Youhaiella tibetensis: one gene and its partner. The main gene of each other region encodes a partner of the protein of the gene in region 2 in a complex. Links are inferred from orthologs where the notes say so. Each region holds a gene or a part of one and is shown on either strand. Other genes may lie near its edges.

Region 1 (5,218 bases), 230 kb from region 2 along the record:
CAGGAGCGGGAGTGGTATCCTGGGCCAGGGCGGCAAAGGACGGCAACATCAGCGCCGTAGCCGCCAAACCGGCGATGAGAGCATTTTTCAACTTCATGGGGTTTCCCTGGCAATTCTCGTGGTGGTTTGGGCCACCTTCTGATTGGTGCCCATCAAGGGCAATTCGGGCAATAACATGACCGGAGCGATTAACCAAAGCATTATCCGGAAACTGTGACGGAAGCACGGCCCGCCTCGGCAAGCTTGGCCAGCCGGGACAGAATGGCCGCCGTTCCCTTCAGGCGCGCGTCGGCGGACGGCCAGTTGCGCGCGAACACAATTTTCTGATCGGGGCGCACGCGAGCCTGCTGGCCCGGATCGGCGACGAGCTTGACCAGTCCCACCGGGTCGGCGAACTCGCTGTTGCGGAACGTGATGATCGCGCCCTTGGGGCCGGCATCGACCTTCTCGACGTTGGCGGCGCGGCAGAGCGACTTGACCAGGATGATCTTGAGCAGCGCTTCGACTTCCTCGGGCAGCGGCCCGAAGCGGTCGATGAGCTCGGCGCCGGCCGCGTCGATCTCGCGTGCATCGGTGAGGTCGCCCAGGCGCCGGTAGAGCTGCATGCGCAGCTGCAGGTCCGGCACATAATACTCGGGGATCATCACCGGCATGCCGATGGAGATCTGCGGGCTCCACTCGCCCTTTTCCTCGTAGACCTCTTCGCCCGAGCGCAGGGAGGCCACGGCTTCTTCGAGCATGGATTGGTAGAGCTCGTAGCCGACCTCGCGGATATGGCCCGACTGCTCCTCGCCCAGCAGGTTGCCCGCGCCGCGGATATCGAGGTCGTGGCTGGCGAGCTGGAAGCCGGCCCCCAGGCTTTCGAGCGACTGCAGCACGCCCAGCCGGCGTTCGGCCGTATCGGTCAGCTTGCGGTCGGGCGGGATGGTGAAGAGCGCATAGGCGCGCGCCTTGGAGCGGCCGATACGCCCGCGGATCTGGTAGAGCTGGGCCAGGCCGAAATTGTCGGCGCGATGTACGACGAGCGTATTGGCATTGGGGATATCCAGCCCCGATTCGACGATGGTCGTTGCCACCAGCACGTCGAACTTGCCGTCGTAGAAGGCGTTCATGATGTCGTCGAGCTCGCCCGGCGCCATCTGGCCGTTGGCGACCACGAACGAGACTTCGGGCACCTGCTGGGTCAGGAACTCGGCGATGTCGGGCTGGTCCTTGATGCGGGGCACCACATAGAAGGCCTGTCCGCCACGATACTTTTCGCGCAGGAGCGCTTCGCGGATCGAGAGCGGATCGAAGGGCGAGACGAAGGTGCGCACCGCCAGGCGATCCACCGGTGGCGTCGCCAGCAGCGAGAGGTCGCGTACCCCGGTGAGGGCAAGCTGCAGCGTGCGCGGGATCGGCGTTGCCGTCAGCGTCAGCACATGCACGTTGGCCTTGAGCTCCTTGAGGCGCTCCTTGTGGCCGACGCCGAAATGCTGCTCCTCATCGATGATGAGCAGTCCCAGGTCCTTGAACTTGATGGATTTGGAGAGCAGCGCGTGCGTGCCGACGACGATATCGACGTGCCCGCTCTCGAGCCCCTCCTTGGTCGCCTTGAGTTCGGCGGAGGGGATCAGGCGCGAGGCGCCGGCGACGTTCACCGGCAGGCCGGCGAAGCGCTCCTTGAAGGTGCGCAGGTGCTGGCGCGCCAGCAGCGTCGTCGGCACGACCACGGCGACCTGCTTGCCCGACATGGCCACGGCGAATGCGGCGCGAAGCGCCACTTCGGTCTTGCCGAAGCCGACGTCGCCGCAGACCAGCCGGTCCATGACGCGTCCGGAGGTCAGGTCGTCCAGCACGGCCTCGATGGCCACGAGCTGGTCCTCGGTCTCCTCGTAGGGGAAGCGCGCGGCAAAATCCTCGTAGGCGCCGGTGGGGAGCGCAATCGGGTCGGATCTTGTAAGCTGGCGCGCCGCCGCGATCTTGATGAGCTGCTCGGCCATCTCGCGGATGCGCTTCTTGAGCCGGCCCTTCTTGGCCTGCCAGGCGACGCCGCCCAGCCGGTCGAGCTCCGCCCCCGTCTCTTCCGAGCCGTAGCGCGAGAGCAGTTCGATGTTCTCGACCGGCAGGTAGAGCTTGTCGCCCTTGGCGTATTCGATCTCCACGCACTCGTGGGGCGCCCCGCCCGCCTCGATGACCTTGAGGCCCACGAACCGGCCGATGCCGTGATCCACATGGACTACCAGGTCCCCGGCCGCCAGGCTTGCCGCCTCGGTCAGCGCGTCGCTGGCCTTCTTGCGGCGCTGCGGGCGCAGGATGCGCTCGCCCAGGATATCCTGCTCGGAAAGCACCAGCAGGTCGTCGGTCTCGAAGCCCGTGTCGAGGCCCAGCACCACCAGCGCGGTGGTATTGGCCGAGGTGGTCTCCGCGTCGCGCCAGTTTTCGGCCATGCGCGGGTTCTTGAGCCCGTGGTCGTGCAGCACCTGGGCCATGCGGTCGCGCGTGCCCGTCGACCAGCAGGCGATGATGGTGCGGCGCCCTGCCCGGCTGTTCTTCTTGAGAAGGTCGACGACCGCCTCGAAGAGATTGGTGTCGGCGGCCTGCCGCTCGGCGGCGAAATTGTGGGCCAGGCGTCCCCCGGCGTCGTCCCGCTTGCTGCCGCCCGGGGCCGAGAACGGGGAGAGCTGGACGACGGTGGTGCCCGCCTGCGCATAGGCCGGCGCCTCCATCTCGTAGAGCAGGCCCGGCTCGATGGGCTTATAGGGTGCGCCCGAGGTGGCGCCGGCGGGGGCCTGGCGCGCTTCCTGGCGGGCGTCGTAGTAATCGGCGATCTGCTGCTGGCGTTCGGCGAAGGCTTCCTTTGCCTGGTCGTCGAAGACGAACGGGGCGTCGCCCGTGTAGTCGGCCAGCCGGCTCATGTCCTCATAGAAGAACGGCAGCCAGTGCTCGACGCCCGGGAAGCGCTGTCCGGCGCTGACGGCGGCGTAGAGCGGATCGTCGGCGGTATTGCCGCCGAAGGTCGCCGTGTAATTGCGCCTGAAGCGCCGGATGGTGTCCTCGGCGAGCACCGCCTCGCTCATCGGCGCCAGCGAGATCGTCTTGATGTTGCCGGTCGTGCGCTGGCTGTCGGGGTCGAAAGTGCGGATGGTTTCGAGCTGGGAGCCGAAGAAATCGAATCGCAGCGGGGTTTCCTGGCCGGCCGGAAAGAGATCGACGATGCCGCCGCGCACGGCGTATTCGCCGGCTTCGCGCACCGTGGGCACGCGCAGGTAGCCGTTATTGGCCGCCCAGGCGATGAGCTTGTCGCTGGCCACGACCTTGCCGGCCGCGGCCGAGAAGGACATGCCTGCTGTCACCTCGCGCGGGATGAGCCGCTGGACGAGCGCGTTGACGGCCGTCAGCACCACTGCGCCCCTGGCCGAGCCGTCTGTCAGCGCCGCCAGGGTCTTCATGCGCTCGGCGATCGTCACCGTGTTGGGCGAGACACGGTCATAGGGCAGGCAGTCCCAGGCGGGGACGGTGAGGATCGCGTGGCCGGGCAGCAATTGCGCCAGTGTCTCGGCCATGCGCTGCAGGCGCCGCCCGTCGCGCGCCACGAACACTGCCGCGGCGGCCGCCTCGGGGTCGGCCTTAAGGCGCTCCTCGACCAGGCGCGCCAGGACAACCGCCTGCATGCCATCGGGGACATTGGAGATGGTGCGGACCGGAACCTGGCTCATATGCCCGCCAGCCTCGCGTCGTTGAACCGGGCCAGCACCGCGAGCAGTTCGGCATCGACGTCGCCGGGCACCGGCTCCTGGCCCATGATCCACTTGAGCAGGTCCGTATCCTCCTCGTTCATGAGCTTTTCGAGCCGGTCGAGCTCCGCTTCGGGGAGGCCTTCGATATGGGCATCGGCATAGGGCCCAAGGATGAGGTCCATCTCGCGGGTTCCACGGTGCCAGGCGCGATAGCGCATGCGGCGGCGGCGCATAGCAGTGTCTTCACCGGCGCTGTTTTGAAGGGCCATGATCGGGTCAACTCAGTGATGTGGGAGGCCTTCTTACGCGCAAAGACGGCCGTTGTCACACATTTGGATGAGGGAGACCTTCGATCTTGCCGGCAGGTCTCCCTCCCCACAAGGGGGAGGGAAGCGCACCCCGGTCCGCTTTTCCCCCACCTCAAAACCTTCTACTCCTTGCCGGACTCCAGGAAGAATCGTGCCCAGACCTTCGACCCTCGATCCGCTGTTCCGTTCGCTTCACTCCCTCAAGGGCGTGGGCCCGCACCTGTCCGCCCTGCTCACGCGCTTCTTCGGCGCCCCGGACGGGCAGGAAGCCATCGCGCTCGACGTGCTCATGCACATGCCGTCCGGCGTCGTCGACCGGCGCAAGATGGTGGGTGTCGCCAATACCTGGATGGGCGGCACGGTCACGCTGAAACTCCATGTCGACCGCCACATCGTGCCCCCGCGTGGCCGCAAGGGCATTCCCCACCGGGTCCTCGCCCATGACGAGACCGGGGACATCCAGCTCATCTTCTTTCGTTCGGAGGGCGGCTGGATCGAGAAGGCCCTGCCGGTCGGCGAGGAGCGCTACGTCTCGGGCCAGATCGGCTTCTTTAACGGCGAAAAGCAGATCACCCACCCCGACTACATCGTCGAGCCCGACAAGTTCGCGACCCTGCCGCTGGTCGAGCCGGTCTATCCGCTCACCCAGGGGCTTTCCTCCAAGGCGCTGACCAAGGTCGTTCGTCAGGTCGTGGAAACCGTCCCCGAGCTCGATGACTGGATCCCGCAGGCGACGCGCGACCGTTTCAAGTGGCCGAGCTTCCGCGAGGCCATGGGCAAGGTGCACATGCCCCAGGAACCCGAGGATGGGGACCTCATGGGCCCTGCCCGCCAGCGGCTGGCCTATGACGAATACCTCGCCGGCCAGTTGACGCTGCAGCTCGTGCGCAGCCAGCTCGTGGCGGCGCGCGGCGTCTCGCGCGCCTTTACCGGCGAGATCACGTCACGGATCGAGGCCGCCCTGCCCTTTTCGATGACGGATGGCCAAAGGCAGGCCGTTGCCGATATCAGGGAGGACCTGGCCTCTTCCAACCGCATGTCGCGCCTGCTCCAGGGCGATGTCGGCGCCGGCAAGACGGTGGTCGCACTAATGGCCATGGCGGCGCTGGCGGAATCGGGCGCGCAATCGACGTTGATGGCCCCCACCGAGTTGCTTGCCGCCCAGCACTTCCGAACGCTCAAGCCCCTGGC
Region 2 (5,646 bases):
GTGCAGAAGGTGAGCTGGCTCCTTGCCGAGCTGGAACTGGACTACGAACACCTGCCTCTGGGCGGCTCGTTCGGCGGCACGGACGATCCGAAATACCGGGCAATGAACCCCAACGGCAAGGTGCCGACGCTGCGCGACGGCGACCTGGTGCTGTGGGAGAGCCATGCGATCGTGCGCTATCTGGCGGCGACCTACGCCTCGGGCCTCATCTGGCCGGTCGAGCCGCGCGAACGCGCCGCTGCCGATCAATGGACGGACTGGACGGCCACGACCTATCAGCCAGCGTGGATCGAGGTGTTCTGGAACCTGGTGCGTACGCCGCTGGACCAGCAGAACCGGGGGGCCATCGACAAGGGCATCGCCCAGACGACCGCATTGCAGCGAATGCTCGACGAGCGCCTTTCACGAGTGCCGTATCTGGGTGGGAAGGAGTTCACCTACGCCGACATCGTTGCTGGGGTTTCGCTCTATCGCTGGTTCACCATGCCGGTGGAGCGCCCGAGCTTGCCGCATTTCGAGGCCTGGTATGAACGGCTCAAGGAACGCAAGGCTTTCCAGGCGGCCGTTTGCGTATCCTACGAGGAACTGGTCGGGCGCCTGGCGTTCTAGGGCCCAAAAACAAGAACACCCGCCTCTTAGAGAGCGGGTGTTCTGAACTTCTCCGCGATGCGGGCAGTCAGCGAACCTTTAGAGGGTGCTGGCATGGTCGCGCGCAATACGGGAGATGTCGCTGCGGGTGATGCCGAGGTCGGTCAGCTGACGGTTGTCGAGAGCGTTCAGCTCACGGACGGTCTGCTGGTAGGCAGCCCACTTGCGAAGGGTCTTGCGAATGTCCATTTGGTGTCTCCTTTCGTCGTACGCACTGTATCTAGTGCCGAGGTCTTGATTTGAGCAGAGGGTGATTGCTCAGATTTGACATGCGAAATCCGCATAACTCTTTTCAAGCGCGTTCATCAGAAATTCAGAATCTGAAAACCGAAGCGGCCGCCCGGTTTCCCGTGACGGCCGCCCGAACATGGATTTCGCGTTGTAAGCTACTTGTCGAACAGACCACGGGTCATCTTGGAAAAATCCGGCCCACAGAGACCGAGCATGTCGGCCTCTCGCGTCGTCGGAACGTCCATTTCCCGCAATGTCTGCTTGATGTCGACCAGTCGCCTTACGCGCCAGACCGCTCTAACAAACATTTGCGCACTTCCTTTCCGAGTTTGCCCCAGTGGGGAAGATGAGCTGAATCGCGCAGTCATGAAATGCCTCAAACCTCAAGCGGGCCATGCGTATCACGCATGCCGATCTTCATTCCCCCGTCATACACATGGGGGAATTTCGACGATTGCCGCAGGGGAATGGCCCAAAAACAAAGGGCGGCACCCAGGCCGCCCTTGCTCACATCACTCTGCCGCCTGACTTCGCGGTGGCCGGCGCGCCATGACTTCCTTGAGGAAGGCGCCCGTGTAAGATCTTGGATTGGCTGCAACATCTTCGGGCGTGCCGACGCCGACAACTTCGCCGCCGCCGTCGCCGCCCTCCGGGCCCATATCGATGATCCAGTCGGCCGTCTTGATGACCTCGAGGTTGTGCTCGATAACGACCACCGTGTTGCCGCCCTCGACCAGTTCGTGCAGGACTTCGAGCAGCTTGGCCACGTCGTGGAAGTGCAGGCCAGTCGTGGGTTCGTCCAGCATATAGAGCGTGCGGCCAGTGGCGCGCTTGGACAACTCCTTGGAGAGCTTGACGCGTTGGGCTTCGCCGCCTGAGAGGGTCGTGGCGGGCTGGCCGATCTTGACGTAACCCAGCCCGACGCGCTGGAGCGTCACCAGCTTGTCGCGGATCGAGGGCACGGCGGCGAAGAACTCCACGCCCTCATCGATGGTCATGTCGAGGATATCGGAGATCGACTTGCCCTTGAACTGGACCTCGAGCGTCTCGCGGTTGTAGCGCTTGCCCTTGCAGACGTCGCAGGTGACGTAGACATCGGGCAAGAAGTGCATCTCGATCTTGAGAACGCCATCGCCCTCGCACTTCTCGCAGCGTCCGCCCTTGACGTTGAAGGAGAAGCGCCCCGGGCCGTAACCGCGGGCCTTGGCTTCCGGCAGTCCGGCGAACCACTCGCGCAGCGGCGTGAAGGCGCCGGTATAGGTGGCGGGGTTCGAGCGGGGCGTGCGCCCGATGGGGCTCTGGTCGATATCGATGACCTTGTCGAGGAACTCCAGGCCAGTCAGCGCCTCGTGAGGCGCCGGCACCACGCGAGCGCCGTTGAGGCGGCGCGCGATGGCCTGGTACATGGTGTCGATCATCAGTGTCGACTTGCCCCCGCCCGAGACGCCGGTGATGGCAACGAACAGGCCCAGTGGAACGTCGACCGAGACATCCTTGAGGTTGTTGCCCGTCGCGCCCTTGAGCGAGAGTTTGCGGGTCTTGGACGGCTCGCGGCGCTCGGCGGGCAGGGGGATGCCCATGCGGCCCGAAAGATAGGCGCCGGTGATGCTGTCCGGATTGTCGATGATATCCTGTGGGGTGCCTTCAGCCACGATATGGCCGCCATGGACGCCGGCGCCCGGGCCGATATCGACAACGTAGTCGGCGGTCAGGATGGCGTCTTCGTCGTGTTCGACCACGATCACGGTGTTGCCGAGGTCGCGCAGCCGGCGCAGGGTTTCGAGCAGGCGTTCGTTATCGCGCTGGTGCAGGCCGATCGAGGGCTCGTCGAGAACGTAGAGCACGCCGGTGAGGCCCGAACCGATCTGGCTGGCCAGGCGGATGCGCTGGCTTTCGCCGCCCGAGAGCGAGCCGGAGTTGCGGGCCAGGGTCAGGTAGTCGAGGCCGACGTCGTTTAGGAAATCCAGGCGCTCGCGGATTTCCTTGAGGACGCGCTCGCCGATGGTGCGCTGGTTGTCGTTGAGGTGCCGGGGCAGCTCCTTCAACCAGTCGGAGGCGTTGCGGATCGACTTTTCGGTCACCTGGCCGATGTGGAGCCCGTTGATCTTGACCGCCAGAGCCTCGGGCTTCAAGCGATAGCCGTTACAGGCGACGCACGGCGCCGAGGACATGTAGCGCTCGATCTCTTCGCGCATGCCGGCGGATTCGGTTTCCTTGTAGCGGCGCTCGAGGTTGCCGATCACGCCTTCGAAGGGCTTGGTGGTCTTATAGGTGCGCAGGCCGTCGTCGTAGACGAAATTGATCTGCGTCTTGCCGGTGCCGTAGAGCAGGGCCTGGCGCACGTCATCGGAGAGATCCTCCCACGCAGATCCGGTGGAGGCGCCATAGTGCCGCGCCACCGCTTCGAGCGTCTGCAGGTAGTAGGGAGCCGAAGTCTTGGACCATGGCAGGATGGCGCCGTCGCGCAGCGACAGCGATGCGTCCGGAACCACAAGGTCCGGGTCGATCTTGCGCTCGGTGCCCAGGCCATCGCATACCGGACAGGCGCCGAACGGGTTGTTGAACGAGAAGAGGCGCGGCTCGATCTCGGCAATCGTGAAGCCGGAGACCGGGCAGGCGAATTTTTCCGAGAACGTGATGCTCTTGGCCGAACCATCGGCCTCCTTCTCGTCGGCGTATTCGACCAGCGCGATGCCGTCGGCAAGCTTGAGCGCCGTCTCGAAGCTTTCGGCCAGGCGCGAAGCGATGTCAGGGGAAACGACCAGGCGGTCGACCACGACTTCAAGGTCATGCTTGAGCTTCTTGTCGAGGCTCGGCGCGTCCTCGATGTCGTAGAACTCGCCGTCGATCTTGACGCGCTGGAAGCCCTTGCGCATCAGGTCGTTGAGTTCGCGCTTGTACTCGCCCTTGCGGCCGCGGATCATTGGCGCGAGGAGGTAGAGACGCGTGCCTTCGGGCAGGGCTAGAACCTTGTCTACCATTTGGGAGACAGTCTGGCTCTCGATGGGAAGGCCGGTGGCGGGCGAATAGGGGATGCCGACGCGCGCGTAGAGCAGGCGGAGGTAATCGTAGATCTCGGTGACGGTGCCCACGGTCGAGCGCGGATTGCGCGAGGTGGTCTTCTGCTCGATCGAGATGGCCGGAGAGAGCCCGTCGATCTGCTCGACATCAGGCTTCTGCATCATTTCCAGGAACTGGCGCGCGTAGGCCGAGAGGCTCTCGACATAGCGCCGCTGACCTTCGGCATAGATGGTGTCGAACGCCAGGGAGGACTTGCCCGAACCCGACAGGCCCGTCATCACGATCAGTTTGTCGCGCGGCAGCCGCAGGTCAACGGACTTGAGGTTGTGCTCCTTGGCACCGCGGATGACGATTTCACGATTGTTGGCGTCGGGCATATTCTGGTCCACGGCTCTATGCCGCTCCGTCGAGCGAAGCGAACGTACGGGTAACGATGCGGTCTGATCCTGGCTGGCAGCCAAGATCGGGAGATAGGCGCGCCGGCGCAGTTTCGCAAGCCAGGCTTGTTTAGCGCAAGGTGGCCGCCGCAGTCCCATCAATCTCGTCGCAGCCCGTGCCGGGCCACGATGCGGCAATATACTAGCGGAAAGAACATAAGCGGAACAGGGTGGATTCGGTCAAGGGTGAATCCACGCAGATCACATCTGCAAAGCGCCCAGATTACTTGACATTTGCTGACATTGACGGAACATATAGAGAACAATGCGGTCTGCGCCTGTTGAAACCTCAAAACAGGGCGGGCGCGGACAGGTGCAACCGCATAAAGTGCGCCAAACGGCGGAGCCGGTGGCTCCAGCCAAACGAGTACGGAAGGACAGGCGATGGCGGGCAGCGTAAACAAGGTCATCTTGATCGGCAATCTCGGTAACGACCCGGAAGTGCGCTCGCTGCCGAGCGGCGGCAAGGTGGTGAACCTGAGCGTGGCGACGACCGATACCTGGCGAGATCGCAATACCGGCGAGCGCAAGGAGCGGACCGAGTGGCACCGTGTGGTGATCTTCAATGAAGGTCTCACCAAGGTAGCCGAGCAGTATCTGCGCAAGGGCAGCAAGGTCTACATCGAAGGCGCGCTGCAGACGCGCAAGTGGCAGGACCAGAGCGGCCAGGACCGCTATTCCACCGAGGTGGTGCTGCAGAACTTCAACTCGAACCTGACCATGCTCGACGGTCGCGGCGACAACGAGGGCGGTGGCTTCTCGGGTCCGCGCGGCGGCGAGGGCGGGTTCGGCGGTCAGTCCAGCGGCGGTGGCGGCCAGAGCCGCCGTCCGTCGAGCACGCCGGCGTTCGAATCCGGCGGAATGGATGACGATATCCCGTTCTGAGCGAACGAGATCGGAATTGAAAAAGGGCGGCCGCAGGGCCGCCCTTTTTCAATGGTGGCCGGCTTTTCCGCCGGATTACTTGGCGAAGGGGACCTTGGCGCGGATGGTGTCGCCGGTGGCGTCATCCACGACGAGGAACTCGACCATGATGGCGTTGTCGAGGAGCGAGATCGACGAGGTGATCGTCATGTCGCGCTTGGCGGCCTCGTCGCGCTCTTTTTCCCGGAGGTTGAAGACGACGCCGTTGCCTTGGCGCTGGCCGATCGCCGTGCCGGTAAACGAGGCATTGGAGGTCATGACGGCCTCGTAGCGCCGCTTGGCGTCGATATAGGCGACCGTGCCGTTAACGGCGAGGTTGCTGCCCGCGAGGGTGCAGCGGCCGGAATAGTTGATCTTGGTGTTGTTGTTGGCCGCCGTCAGGTTG

What was found.
Region 1: the proteins of uvrA (region 2) and mfd are in contact, whole or in part, in a crystal structure (PDB 4DFC), measured with the Escherichia coli proteins. The link is inferred for Youhaiella tibetensis from one-to-one orthologs.

What each region holds. Positions count from the first base shown.
Region 1 is NZ_CP041690.1:2,106,157-2,111,374, reverse strand. The notes cover bases 1-4,093. They hold mfd (transcription-repair coupling factor), read right to left. Parts: upstream 3,699-4,093; coding sequence 201-3,698; downstream 1-200. Other genes in these bases: FNA67_RS10240 (FAD assembly factor SdhE), read right to left, coding at 3,695-3,988; FNA67_RS10250 (invasion associated locus B family protein), read right to left, coding at 1-97. Outside these bases: ATP-dependent DNA helicase RecG, read left to right, coding at 4,179-5,218. UniProt on the Escherichia coli protein: Couples transcription and DNA repair by recognizing RNA polymerase (RNAP) stalled at DNA lesions. Mediates ATP-dependent release of RNAP and its truncated transcript from the DNA, and recruitment of nucleotide excision repair machinery to the damaged site.
Region 2 is NZ_CP041690.1:2,337,526-2,343,171, reverse strand. What follows is about bases 1,192-4,585. They hold uvrA (excinuclease ABC subunit UvrA), read right to left. Parts: upstream 4,278-4,585; coding sequence 1,392-4,277; downstream 1,192-1,391. Also shown: FNA67_RS11355 (glutathione S-transferase family protein), read left to right, coding at 1-609; FNA67_RS11350 (DUF1127 domain-containing protein), read right to left, coding at 688-837; FNA67_RS21930 (hypothetical protein), read right to left, coding at 1,035-1,187; FNA67_RS11340 (single-stranded DNA-binding protein), read left to right, coding at 4,722-5,222; FNA67_RS11335 (hypothetical protein), read right to left, coding at 5,298-5,646. UniProt on the Escherichia coli protein: The UvrABC repair system catalyzes the recognition and processing of DNA lesions. UvrA is an ATPase and a DNA-binding protein. A damage recognition complex composed of 2 UvrA and 2 UvrB subunits scans DNA for abnormalities.